3 regions of the Arthrobacter sp. B2I5 genome follow, and region 3 is predicted to be linked to each of the others. Evidence: riboswitches for the same ligand, from Rfam matches in the RefSeq annotation. Region 3 holds a riboswitch; each other region holds the start of a gene.
The links. Region 3 has a riboswitch for cyclic di-AMP ahead of QFZ60_RS17070 (hypothetical protein). Riboswitches for the same ligand answer to the same signal wherever they lie in the genome.
Positions count from the first base shown of each region.

Region 1: linked by a shared signal. The riboswitch ahead of QFZ60_RS09080 (LysM peptidoglycan-binding domain-containing protein) and the one ahead of QFZ60_RS17070 (hypothetical protein) in region 3 are both predicted to bind cyclic di-AMP.
Region 2: linked by a shared signal. The riboswitch ahead of QFZ60_RS16425 (C40 family peptidase) and the one ahead of QFZ60_RS17070 (hypothetical protein) in region 3 are both predicted to bind cyclic di-AMP.

Region 1 covers NZ_JAUSYF010000001.1:1,895,275-1,899,672, forward strand. The annotation lists gene QFZ60_RS09075 (YdiU family protein) at 1-459, shown strand, start outside; gene QFZ60_RS09080 (LysM peptidoglycan-binding domain-containing protein) at 563-1,405, opposite strand; cyclic di-AMP (ydaO/yuaA leader) riboswitch at 1,409-1,576, opposite strand; gene QFZ60_RS09085 (hypothetical protein) at 1,782-2,336, shown strand; gene QFZ60_RS09090 (hypothetical protein) at 2,297-3,190, shown strand; gene QFZ60_RS09095 (TraR/DksA C4-type zinc finger protein) at 3,212-3,571, shown strand; gene QFZ60_RS09100 (DNA alkylation repair protein) at 3,577-4,098, shown strand; gene QFZ60_RS09105 (DUF1810 domain-containing protein) at 4,135-4,398, shown strand, end outside.
Region 2 covers NZ_JAUSYF010000001.1:3,534,523-3,538,920, reverse strand. The annotation lists gene QFZ60_RS16430 (M23 family metallopeptidase) at 1-748, shown strand, start outside; cyclic di-AMP (ydaO/yuaA leader) riboswitch at 861-1,057, shown strand; gene QFZ60_RS16425 (C40 family peptidase) at 1,128-1,814, shown strand; gene QFZ60_RS16420 (NlpC/P60 family protein) at 1,978-2,751, shown strand; gene QFZ60_RS16415 (HNH endonuclease) at 3,020-3,520, shown strand; gene QFZ60_RS16410 (molybdenum cofactor guanylyltransferase) at 3,636-4,361, shown strand; gene QFZ60_RS16405 (DUF6457 domain-containing protein) at 4,358-4,398, shown strand, end outside.
Region 3 covers NZ_JAUSYF010000001.1:3,691,732-3,696,129, reverse strand. The annotation lists gene QFZ60_RS17085 (phosphatase PAP2 family protein) at 48-851, shown strand; gene upp (uracil phosphoribosyltransferase) at 864-1,499, shown strand; gene QFZ60_RS17075 (glyoxalase superfamily protein) at 1,544-1,945, shown strand; gene QFZ60_RS17070 (hypothetical protein) at 1,999-2,718, opposite strand; cyclic di-AMP (ydaO/yuaA leader) riboswitch at 2,724-2,884, opposite strand; gene QFZ60_RS17065 (glycosyltransferase family 39 protein) at 3,076-4,398, opposite strand, start outside.

The DNA of each region.
Region 1 (4,398 bases), 1.8 Mb from region 3:
AAGGCGTGGTCCGGCGGTATGAAACGCAAGCTGGGCCTGGGAAGCGGCGCGGAAAGCGGCGAGGACTCCTCAGCCCTGGTGGACGATGCCATCGCCATCCTGAAGGACGGCCCGGTGGACTACACCTTGTTCTTCCGTAACCTGGGCAAGGCCGCCCGGGGCGACCTCCGTCCCGTCCGCGGCATGGTCCTTGACCTGGCCGCGTTCGACGCCTGGGCGGAGCGGTGGCAGGCCATGGAACCCGATGCGGAACTGATGGACAGCGTGAACCCGGTCTACATTCCCCGGAACCACCTGGTTGAGGAAGCCCTCGCAGCTGCCACCGAAGGAAACCTCGCGCCCCTGCAGCAGCTGCTCGAGGCCATCGGTGCCCCCTTTACCGAACGTCCCGGGCTGGAACGCTACGCCGAGGGTGCCCCTGAAGAATTCGGCAACTACATGACCTTCTGCGGGACCTGACGGCTGGTGCCAGTGGGAAAACGACAGGAGGGCGGCGGCCGGGAATACCCGGCTGCCGCCCTCCTGTTGTGACTGGCTTCGCTGCCGCGAAGCGCCGCGGAGACTAGGCTACGCGGACTGCGGAGTAGCCGCCGAGCCAGCTGATGGAGTGGACCTCGGTGCTGTAGCCGTTGACGCCGCCACTGACAACCTGGCCGTCGCCGGCGTAAACGCCAACGTGGCCGGAGGTGATGATCAGGTCACCGGGGGCGGGGGCGCTGACAACGGTTCCGTACTGGAAGAACTGGGTGGGGGCCAGGTCGCCGACGGACTTGCCGACGGAGCGCAGGGCCTTTTCAACCATTGCGGTGCAGTCCTGGCCCACGCCAACCTGGCTGTAAGCCGATGCCAGGATGGCAGCGCCGGTTCCCGTGCCGGTGGAGGCCAGCGGGGTGGCGGAGGCGTAGGACATGTTCATGCCGGTGTTCGCCGGTGCGGTTGCGGCCGCGGCCTGGACCGGAGCTGCGGCAGGGGCCGGAGCCGGTGCTGCGGTATAGCCTGCGCCGGGGATCTGGATCTGGTCACCGGGGTAGATGATTGAGGACAGGCCCAGTCCGTTGGCGGACAGGACGTCGTTGAGGCTGACGCCGTAGGCGGCCGCGATGGCCCCGATGGTGTCGCCGGCTACGACGGTGTGGACGTTGCCTGCTGCGGCGGCGGGTGCTGCTGCCGGGGCTGCAGGTGCGGAGTACGCCTGGACGCTGGTGTTCTCAGTGGTGTCCGGACCGGTGACGCCTGCATGGGCCGGGGCTCCGACGCCGAATGCAATGCCTGACGCTGCAGCAACTGCGAGCGCCGGGCGGCCCAGCGAGCGGGCCTGGGACTTGGCGGTTACGGCGAGGCCCTCGAGCACAATGGAGCGGGCCGGAGTCGCGCGGTGACGGGCAGTAATGGAATTTTTTGACACGGTTGATCGCCTCTCCCATGCCTGCGGGGTGAGCTGTCGGGTTCGGGCTGGAGATGCCCGGCCGGTAGCGGCTCCGCAAGCGGAGCTCTACCGACTTAACCCCAAGGCCACAAGTGGCCGTGGAAACTTGGTTCCCCCGTCCCTGCCATCTGGAAACGGTGAATCCCATGATCAGCGGCAGGGCTCGGCATACTGATGGGAATGTCCCGTCTGAGAGGGACACCCAAAGACCATAACCCGCTCTCAGGGTCATTGTCACATTTGGATAACATACGAGGTTTTCCTCTCAATTCCGCAAACGTCTTGATGTACCTCGGATTTCGGCGCTGACCCCGCAAGACAGGAAACGGGCAAATGGCGCCGAAAGGGTAACAGTGTGGCTACAGGCCACTGCTTCACCGCGGCACCCGGCGGTAGGCTGCGGAACTATGCCCCTGTTCGTTACAAAGCGGCCGTTCCCGCTGTTCGCGGCCTGATGGCTGTCGCCCTGGCCGGCGCCACCGCACTGCCGGCCGCAGCAGAGGAGGGGCCGCCCGGCGGATACCCCTCCTGGGCAGAGGTGCAGCAGGCACAATCGTCCGAAGCGGCAAAGGCCGCGGAGATCACCGCGATCAACGGGCTGCTCAGCGGTCTCCAGGAGCAGTCGGAGGCGGCCGGGGATGCGGCGGTCCGGGCTGCCGCCGACCACGCCGCGGCGAATGCGGAGCTTCAGGTGGCTGCGTCGAAGTTGGAGACCGTGTCTGCGCAGGCAGCCCGCGCAGACGACCAGCTGGCCCGGTACCGGAAGGACATCGGCGCCCTGGCCGTCCAGTCGTACAAGACCGGCGGGACCAACACCGATTCTTCGTGGCGCTCGATGCCCTGGGGACCAACAGCACGCAAGGGCTCAACGTGGTCAAGATTTCAGGGGATAAGACTGCTGCGCTGGTGAATAAGGCGGCAGCGGCAGGAAAGGTTGCCGCTGCGCTCAGGGAACAGGAACAGCTTGCCAGGAGTGAGCGGGAACGGCTGTCCGGGGAGGCGAGGGCCAAGTCCGAGGCCGCCCGTTCCGCCCGGGACGCATTGGACCGCCAGGTGGCCGGGGAACAGCAGCACGGTGGCGGGCTGACTGCCCAGCTTGCCGCCCTGAGGGGTACGACGGCGGCCCTTGAGGGGGAGTATCGCCAAGGCCAGGCAGCGCGGGCGGCCTACGAGGCGGCCCAGGCGGCCAAGCGCGCCGCCGCGGAGGAGCAAGCCCGCCGCCAGGCCGAAGCTGCCGCCAAGGCCGCAACGGCTGCCGCCCGGCAGCCCCACCAGCCCGGCGCCCCAGCTGCCACTGGCGCTAATCCCGTCCAGGTGGATCCGGCACCGGCCAATTCGGCACCGGCCGCGCCTGCCAACCATCAAGCTCCTGCCGTTCCGGATGCGCCTCCAACGGCGCCGGCCCTGCCAAGCCCGCCCGCCGTCGTCGTTCCTTCCGTTCCCGGTGGAGCTGTCAACGATCCGGCCGGGGCGAAAAGCTACGCGTCCGGACGCCCTGCTGCCTTTGGATGGGGCCAGGACCAGTTCCTGTGCCTGGCCCGGCTGTGGACCAAGGAATCCAACTGGCTGACCACCGCCACCAACGCCTGGTCCGGAGCTTACGGGATTGCCCGGGCGCTGCCGCCGGGCAAGTATGCCAGCGCCGGCAGCGACTGGCTGACCAGCTACGGGACGCAGGTCGAATGGGGCCTTGGCTATATCCGTGACCGCTACGGTTCGCCCTGCGGGGCGTGGAACCATTCCACGTCCCTGAACTGGTACTGACTGACGCGCTAGGCTTTCCCCATGCCAGATTTCGAACGGTTCCGTCTGCTGCTCGAAGAGGAGCGGGCGCGGCGGGTGGCGCTGCTGCCGGTGCTGCGCGCAGACATCGCCGCGGCGAATTCGGCCCGCCAGGATTCGAACGTCGACGACGAGCATGATCCGGAGGGCGCCACGATCGCCTTCGAACTTTCGCAGGCATCGGCGCTCCTGAAGCAGAGCTCGGCCGGCCTGGACCAGATCGAAGCGGCCCTGGCAAGGCTGGCCGGGGGAAGCTACGGAACCTGCGCCGTCTGCGGGGAACCCATCGCCGAAGGAAGGCTCGAGGCACGCCCCTGGACCCCGTTTTGCATCCTGCACGCCTCCTCGGGGCGCGGACGGTGACGGAGATGGCGGACGTTGTGTCCGCTGCGGCGGATTTCGTGGACCGGACCCTGCAGAACGAAGGCGCCTGGTACCGCGCAGACGACGTCGGCAACCGGCTGGGCGGCGTGCTGGCCTCCTACGGTTCCTCCATAGGGGCCGTCCGCGGCACGGTCCGCGACGCCCTCCGCAAGTTCAAGGACCTGGACCACGATGGAACCGTGATGCTTGCCTCCGCCCTGTGGGGGCAGCCAAGGCCCGGATCGCGCCCCGTTTTCGAGCGCCGCCTGGCCGCCGTCGTGCTGCTGCAGTCAAAGGTGCGCCTGCTCAGGCATTCGGACCTGACCCGCCTGGAAGGCTTCCTTCGCTCAGCCCAGGCAGCGGACCTCACGGAGCCTCTGCTCTCCGATGTCCTGGTGCCGCTGCTGGCAGGGCTGGGGGAGCGTGAACGGCAGCGGGCCGGCGTGGTGCTGGCGCGGTGGCGGGAGGACCCGGACCCCGAACTGCGGGCGGCGGCCGGTGCCCTGTCAAAGGAATTGACCCTGTAAATTGAACCTCTCAACAGGCCAAACAAGGAGATCCACATGAATGAGCCGTTTGACCTTGAGCGCTTTGTTGCCGCGCAGAACACCGGCGGAGCCTATGAGCAGGCGTTGGGGGAGCTGCAGGTCGGCAGGAAGTCCGGGCACTGGATGTGGTTCATCTTCCCGCAGATTGCCGGGCTGGGGCAGAGCGCCATGTCGCGCAAATTTGCCATTTCGTCCCTGGCTGAAGCCCGGGCGTACCTTGACCACGAGGTGCTGGGACCGCGGCTGCTGGAGTGCGCTGTGGTCCTGGCCAACCACGCC
Region 2 (4,398 bases), 160 kb from region 3:
GGAGCGCCCCCGCGACCTGCATCGCGACGCGCGCCGCCGCCGGGGTCCCTTCCGGCAGATGACGGAGTTTGCCGCCGCCAGCGGCATCGGCCAAAAAGCCGGTATTGCCCTCGCCGCAACGGGCCTGGTGCTGACGGTTACGGTGCCCGCCACGAGTCCCGTCATGGCCACGGACGCCGCCGGCAGTACCCCCATGGCTGCTTCCGCCGTCAGCCCGCAGCCGCAGATTTCCGCCGATATCGGAGCCCAGGTCGACTTCAGCCGCTCCGCCGTGGTGACGCAGGCGGACCCGGACGGGAAGCTGAAGCAGCTCCTGAGCGCGCAGTCCGCCGGCTCCGTCACGCGTGCCGCTTCGGCCGGCACCCTGGCTGCACCCCTCGGGTCCCTCGCCACCGCTTCGCCCTTCGGTTACCGGGTCAGTCCCATCACCGGAGGTTCCGGAGACTTCCATAGGGGCCAGGACTTCGTGGCGCAGTGCGGCACCTCGGTCCTGGCGGCCGCAACAGGGACGGTCACCTTCGCGGGCTGGCACCAGTTCGGCGGCGGAAACCGGGTGGTCATCGACCATGGCAATGGGCTGGAAACCACCTACAACCACCTCTCGTCCTTCAGCGTCAAAGTCGGCCAGACCGTCTCCCGCGGGGATGTCGTGGCACTGAGCGGCACCACCGGCGCGTCCACCGGCTGCCACCTGCACTTCGAGGTCCAGGTCAATGGTGAAGTGGTCGATCCAATGGGCTGGCTGTAACCGAATGATTGCTCACTCTCAGATCATCGTGACCCGTCGTGACCTGAATGTGACATTGAAACAAAACTGCTGTACCGTCTAACTCGCGTCAACTTTTCCGAAGTTGACGCTCTTGAGTGGATTGCCTAACTCTGCCACCGCTCAAGGTCCGTTCGCATTTCATCGTCTGGCAGGGGCGGGGGAACCAATTTTGGCCTTCATTTCCAGAAGGCCTTGGGGTTAAGTCACAAAGCTTCCCAGGAAGCAGCGTGGCCGGGTGACTCCCATCCGAATCCGACAGCTCACCTCGCAGGCATTGGGAGAGGCTACCTTCGTGTCTTCACGCCATCATTCTGCGCGCCACCGTGCACAAACGGTTCGCACCAACCCCCTGGACGCCATGTCCAAGGCTGTCAGTGCAAATGCCGGGACCGTAGGCCGCCAGGCTGCCGTTGTGGCAGCGGCTTCGGGCCTCATCCTGAGCATGGGCCTGCCCGCCACGGCAGCTGACACCACTGCCGGTGTCTCTGCCTCCACCGAGTCCGGTTCGGCCCAGACGGCACTCGCCGTCACCGCTGCCCCCACGGCCACGGTGTCCTTCGAGCGTCCGGTCGTCAAGACCACCGCCGCTCCCAAGGTTGAGGCGGTACGTACCCAGTCCACGGCAGCAGCCAACCGCGCGGCCAACACCGCCACTGCAGGCCAGGAGGCGTCCCCGGCCGCAAAGGCGGAAGAGTCCGTATCCGCTGCAGCAACCTCGGGCATTGCCGCCATCGCCTACACCGGCATCGGCCACTCCTACGTGTGGGGCGGCACCAGCCCCGTCACCGGCTGGGACTGCTCCGGTTTCGTGCAGTGGGTTTACGCCCAGGCCGGAATCAGCATCCCCCGCACCAACGCGTGGAGCATCATGACCCCCACCTCCGCACCGCAGCCGGGTGACCTGGTTGTCCAGAACGGTGGCGCGCACGTCGGCATCTACGTCGGCAACGGCATGATGATCAGCGCCCTCAACCCCTCGCAGGGCACGCTGCTCCACTCGCCCGCAGCCACCGGTTCCTCCACGTACTACCACTACAGCAAATAGTTCTTGGGCAACACGTTCCAAGGGCTTTTTCTTTGCCCAAAGCTTCTTCGCTAAAAACCACATCCCCGTTCGGGACGCGCCGGCGTACCCCCAAGATGCCGGCGCGTCCAAGACCCTTCGCCTGCCCACCTGCGGTTCGAGGGAAAAACGAAAGAGAGAACTGATGACGACTCGTGCCACCGCACGGCATCGCGCCGAGGTCACCAAAACCAACTCAATCGCTGTCATTGCCAAGGCTGTCAGCGACAACGCAGGCGGCATGGGCCGCCAGGCAGCGGTCATCGCTGCGGCTTCCGGCCTGGTCCTGACCTCCGGCATCGCGGCCAACGCTGCCGACGCCAACGTCAAGCGTGATTCCGCGCCGGCCTCCGCGCTGGAAGTTGGATCCGCCGTCGACGCCCCGATTTCCGCGGCTTCCACCATCTCCATCAGCTACGAGAAGCCTGCCGTGACCACCACGCCGGCTCCCGTCGTCGAGCCTGAGCCCGAGGTCGAGGTGCAGGAAGCCGCTCCCGCTCCTGCGGCGCAGCCCGCTGCTGCCCCCAAGGTCACGGCCAAGGTTGCCACCGCCGCCGCTCCTGCCGCTCCTGCAGCCCAGGCATCCGCCAGTGGCAAGGGTGCCGCCATCCTCTCCGCCGCGTACGCACAGCTCGGCGTGATGCAGGACTGCACCATGCTGGTCACCAATTCGCTGGCCGCCGTCGGAATCCACTTCCACGACTGGCCCGCCGGCTACCTGTCCCTGGGCCGCACCGTCAGTGCAGCCGAGGCACAGCCGGGCGACCTGATCTACTACGCTGACGGCGGCGCGGGCATGGCCCACATTGCTGTCTACGCCGGAAACGGCATGGCCGTCCACGGCGGCTACAACGGAAACCAGACGGTGGTCTTCAGCGCAAACGTTGGGTCCGGCCCCGTCTTCATCCGCGTCAACTAGGCATTCCGACGCTGGCGTGAACGGCCGCCAGCCTCAAAATGTCCCAAAGACCCCCGCCCATGAGGTGGGGGTTTTTGGTGTTTAAGAGGGGTGCCGCCGGCGGGGGCGAACGCCTCCTGACGTGTCAGCCGCTGATTGGCTCCCGGGCGGAGATTACCTGATTCTGCATTTCTTTGTTTACTCTTGTGATGTCGATCCATAGCCCGGACATGCCGAGGGCAGCCGGCCCTCGTGCCCCTGACGGGTGCGGCCGTGAAGAGGTAAGTGCATGCGCACTCTCGTTCTGAATGCTGGATATGAACCGCTGGCGGTTATTACTTTCCGCCGGGCGCTGGTGCTTGTGCTGACAGGCAAGGCCAGTGTGGTGGCCGAAGGGGACGACCCCGTGGTGGGCCCCACCGACGTCCTGGGGCGCCCGTCCGTGATCCTCCTCAACCGCTACATCCGACCCCGGTACAACCATTCCACTGCCGTCAGCCGCAGGGGAGTGCTCCGGCGCGATGGGCATAAATGCGCCTACTGCGGGAAGGCTGCGCACACCATTGACCACGTGCATCCGAAATCCAGGGGCGGGGCAGATTCGTGGGAGAACCTGGTGGCCGCCTGCCTGAGGTGCAACAACGTCAAAGGCGACCACACTCCCGCCGAGATGGGATGGACCCTGCGGTTCGTGCCGGCACCTCCGCATGGAACCATCTGGCAGATCAAGGAGCTGGAGAAACCCACACCGGCGTGGGATCCCTTCCTGCTTCCGGAACGCGCTGCCTGACCCGCTGCTCCCGCAGTGACCTGTCTGCGGCGTGACTTGTCTTTTCGCCCTGACCTCTCAGGCCGCCCTGATCCCACATGCTGCCGGCCGGCGCGCCGGTAGCTAGGCTGGGGGAGTGGAAGTGAACAGCCCTGCCTTTGACGCCCTGGTCCTGGCCGGCGGGAGGTCATCACGGCTGGGAGGCATGCCCAAGCAGTCGCTGGTCTTCCAGGGCCAAACCCTCCTGGAACGGGCTGTGGCTGCTGCCGCGGGAGCCGGGCTTACTGTCGTCGTGGGCGACACGGAGTTCCTGCCGCAGCGGCCATCGGTCGCGCAGTCCCTGCCGGCCTTGCCTGCCAACCTTCTGACCTGCCGGGAGGAACCACGCTTCGCCGGTCCCGCGGCTGCCATCGCCGCCGGTCTGGAGGCGCTGGCGGCCCACCACGCCCGGACGGGCAACGGCGGCGGACTGCCCTACACCCTGGTGCTCGCCTGCGATATGCCGTTGGCATCCCAAGCGGTGGCCGTGCTGCAGCACGCATTGGTCGCCTCCATCGAAGGGGCGTCCGGAGGTGTCATGGCTTGTGCCGAAGACGGCAGGGCCCAACCGCTGGCAGGTTTTTACCGCACGTCCGAGTTAACTAAAGCCTGTAAGGCCCTTGCGGCCCGCGACGAGTTGGTCAACGGCTCTGTCAGGGCGCTCCTTGCTAGTCTGGACGTGCAGCTTGTCACAGTCCCTGCCGGGTCCACCGCCGATGTGGATACCTGGGATGACGTTGCCGCGCTGGGGATTGCCGCCGGGAACCAGCGTGATGGCCAGGACCGGCATTCGGGCGGAGCAAACGTGGGAGGCAATTCGTGAAGAGCCAGGACGAAACGCTGGAAGAGTGGTGCAGGGC
Region 3 (4,398 bases):
GATAGTTTCGGGGTTAGTCAGGTTACTTGCCGATGCCGGGAGGCACCATGGACACTCTGAGGGACCGCCTAGGTACTTGGTTCAAACCGTACGCGGCGCTGATCCTCACCATTCTGGTGGGCGGTGTGGTCATCGTGTCCCTGGCGCTGCTTGGGTCCGAGGTCTACGACGACGTGGTGGACTCCGCCGGGCTGGCCAACCTGGACAAACCTGCCCTGTCGTTCGCCGAGACCCTGCGCAGCCCCTGGCTCGATGCGCTTGTCACGGGGTTCACCAACATCGGTGGCGGCATCGGAATGCCGATCCTTGCCAGCATCCTCACGGCATGGCTGACCTTCCTCAGCCGGAACTGGCGCCCCCTGGTGCTGATCGGCGGTGCAGCGGCAGCCTCCGTCAGCGCCACCACCTTCGGCAAGAAGCTGGTGGGCCGTACCCGCCCGGACCACGCGGACGCCGTTCCCCCGTACGAGGATTCGCCCTCCTTCCCCAGCGGGCACACCTTGAACACGACCGTGGTGATCAGCCTGGTGATCTACCTCATTTGTCTCCAGTTCCATACGATGCGGGTGCGCGTCAGCGCCATCACCGCCGGTTCCCTCTTCATCATCGCCATGGGACTGAGCCGGGTCTTCCTGGGCCACCACTGGCTGACGGACGTCATGGCCGGGTGGATCCTGGGACTGGCCTGGGTGGCCATCGTCATCCTGGCCCACCGGCTGTTCCACCTGGTCCGCAGGCGCGAACACATCGGCGCAGCGCCGTCGTTCGACCGTCCCATTGTCCGCGACGTGGTGGCCGAGGAACTCCACGACGGCGGATCTTCCGGACGTGGGAAGGGCAGCGCCGGGTGATAGTTTTGGGGGATGCGCACTCTCGTTGTTGACCACCCCCTGGTCGCCCACAAGCTCACCGTCCTGCGGGACAAGAACACGCCGTCGCCGGTCTTCCGCCAGCTGACGGAAGAGCTGGTAACCCTGCTGGCGTACGAAGCAACGCGGGAGGTCCGCACAGAGCCGGTCACCATCCAGACGCCGGTCAGCACCACCATCGGCACCGCGTTCACCAAACCCACCCCGCTGGTGGTTCCCATCCTCCGCGCGGGTTTGGGCATGCTGGAGGGCATGACCAAGCTCGTTCCCACCGCTGAGGTGGGCTTCCTGGGCATGGCCCGGGACGAGGAAACGCTGGACATCATCACCTATGCCGAGCGCCTGCCGGAGGACCTCACCGGCCGCCAGGTCTTCGTCCTGGACCCCATGCTGGCCACCGGCGGAACCCTGCGCGAGGCCATCAAGTTCCTGTTCAAGCGCGGCGCCTCCGACGTCACCTGCATCTGCCTGCTGGCCGCTCCCGAGGGCCTGGCCCGGCTGGAAGAGGAACTGTCAGGGGCCAACGTGCACATCGTCCTGGCCTCCATCGACGAGAAGCTCAACGAGAAGTCCTACATCCTCCCCGGCCTGGGGGACGCCGGCGACCGCCTCTACGGCATCGCCGGGTAGATTTCACCCTTTTTCAAAACAGTTCCCGCCGCTAGCCTGTGCGGATGGACTGGAAACTCGAGCTTGTCTTTCTCCCCGTGTCCGACGTTGACCGCGCCAAGGACTTTTACGTCAACAAAGTGGGCTTTAACGCCGATTTCGACGAGCGGCCCTCCGACTCCATCCGCTTCGTGCAGCTGACGCCGCCCGGTTCGGCCTGCTCCATCTGCATCGGCGAAGGCCTCACCGACGCCCCTCCCGGCACCGGTTCCAACCTGCAACTGGTGGTTAACGACATCAAAGCCGCCCATGACCACCTGAAAAACAACGGCGTGGAGGTCAGCGACGTGGACGTGCAGGATTGGGGCCACTTCGTCTACTTCGCCGACCCCGACGGTAACAAGTGGGCTGTCCAGTACATCCCCTGGCGGAACACCGGACAGGACGCCGGGCAAACTGCCGGTTAACCACAAACGCGGGCCGCATCATGATGATGCGGCCCGCGGTTGAAGCTGGTTGCCTAGTACCAGTTGTGCGCCAGGTGGAAGTTCAGGGCGCCGCAAGGTGACTGGTAGCGCTCCTTGATGTAATCCAGGCCCCAGTTGATCTGGGTGCGGTAGTTGGTGAGGTAGTCCGCGCCGGCGCTGGCCATCTTCTCGGCAGGCAGGGACTGGACAATGCCGTATGCCCCGCTGCTGGCATTGGTGGCCGTGGTGGTCCAGTCCGATTCCTTGGTCCACAGCGTCTGCAGGCACTGCATCTGGTCCGGTGCCCAGCCAAAGGTCCCCAGCTGGCTGGCGGCGTACGCCTGGGCGCCGGCGGGATCGTTGACCGCGACGACGGGAGCCGGCTCGGGTGCGCGGGCGGGCTCGGGAGCGGGCGCCGGGGCAGGGGCGGGCGCTTCGGGCGCGGCCGGTGCTGCAGCAGGAGCCGGTTCCGCTGCCTGCGGTGCCACGCTGATGGCGGCGGGAGCGGGGCTGGCTGCCGGGTTGGAACGGATTTCGCTCTTCTCGATGCTCATTTGAGCGTCTGACGCTGCAGTGGAAGAGTTGGACCCGGTGGATGACACCGGAGTCATACTGCTGGTGGCCTGTCCTGCCGCGCCAACCCCCACCAGCACCGCACAGGATGCTGCAAGGACGGCCGCGCGCTGGCCCAGGGTGGTCTTCTTTGCCTGCTGCTTGGCCCGGTGTTTAGCCCTGGCCTGCAGCAGACGTGCTTCTGCCGTGTTTTTGGACATGATTGATCGCCTCTCACACCTGCGGAGTTAGCTGTCGGGTTCGGATGAGGGCATCCGGCCGTACGGAAAGATCACGTACTGGCTTAACCCCAAGGGCATTCAGTGCCCGGGACGGTGGGTCCCCCGCCTCTGCCGTAGCTCAATCGGAATCCGGGGAAGCGGCAGAGCTTGGCGTCAACCCGGGATATGCGGCCCGAACGGGGACCGCACCCAATCGACGGTACAGGAAGAACACGCCAAAGTCACATTTAGGTAACGGAAGTCACGGGAACCAGCGCGTCGAATTGCGGACTTCCTGCGGCCTATGTCGTTTTTACCGTTCTGCACATACCTGAGCGTTACCTGGCCAATGGTGTCCTACCGGGTGAGTTGGTACATGGTGGAGTTGCCTACGGACTGGGCATGGAAGTTGGCATGGACCCACGCAGCAACCTCGGAGTTGCCGCTGCGGCCGCCCATGCCGCCCCCGCCCATACCGCCGCCGCCTTCGATGAAGTAGCCGATCTCTCCTTTGGCCACCATGGCCTGGAACCCGGCGAGCGTGGGGTATGGGTCACCGCCGTTCCAGCCGCCCAGGGCAATGACGTCCGTGTTGGTGGCGAGTTCCAGGCTGGCTGCCTGGCTGGCGCCGGACACAATCGCCGACCATTTTGTGGTGGTACCCGCCAGAAGTGCCGTCACTGCGGCATCTGCCGTTCCTTCACCCGGGCCGCCGGATCCATCCGCGGCACCGCCGGGGCCAGTTGCACCGTCGAAACCACTGGAGGGATCAAGCCCGCCAGCGCCTGGGGCAGAGTCCATAGCGGCGGCATCCCTGCCGCCTGCCCGGTTGCCGCTGAACCCAGCGGCCCGGTTCCCGAAGCCGCCCGCCGACGAACCCGCGGGCCCCGACGTGGGAATGGAGCCTGAGTGTGCGGAGGCAGCGGTGGCGAGGGTCCAGGCGCCGGTTCCGAGTCCTCCGGCCAGGAGGGATAGGACGACGACGGCGGCCGCGCCGGCGCGCCGGAACCGTCCGGAGGTGCCCAGTGCGTCGAGGCGGAGGAGGATTGCGGCGGCCGCGAGGACACCCAGGGCGATGATGGTGACGCGAAGCCAGGGGAGCCACGATGCGTCGCGGCCCAGCAGGACGGCGGACCAGATGGAGGTGCCAAGGATGGTGGCGGCCAGGACGGTCCGGGCCGGCCAGTAATCCCGGCCACGCCACAGTTCCACGCTGCCGATGCCCACCAGCGCTGCGACCGCCGGAGCCAGTGCCACTGAGTAGTAGGGGTGGACGGTGCCGCTCATGAAGCTGAACACACCCGCGGTGACCAGGAGCCAGCCGCCCCACAGGATCAGTGCCGCACGGCCCGGGGAGGTCCTGACTTCGCGGCGCGTGAACCACAGGCCCGCCACCAGCAGGACCAGGGCGGCAGGCAGCAGCCAGGACACTTCGCCGCCAAAGCTGGTGCCGAACATCCGCAGCAGGCCCGCTGCCCCGCCGAACCCGGCGTTCCCGCCGCCTAAGCCGCCACCAGATCCGCCGGCCGCGCCTCCCGCTCCGCCGCCTGGCATGCCTTCGCCGGAACCGGTGATGCGGGCCAGTCCGTTGTAGCCGAAGGTCAGTTCCAGGAAGCTGTTGGTGCTGGAACCTGCCATGTACGGCCGCTCGGAGGCAGGCGTCAGCTGGAAAAGTGTGAT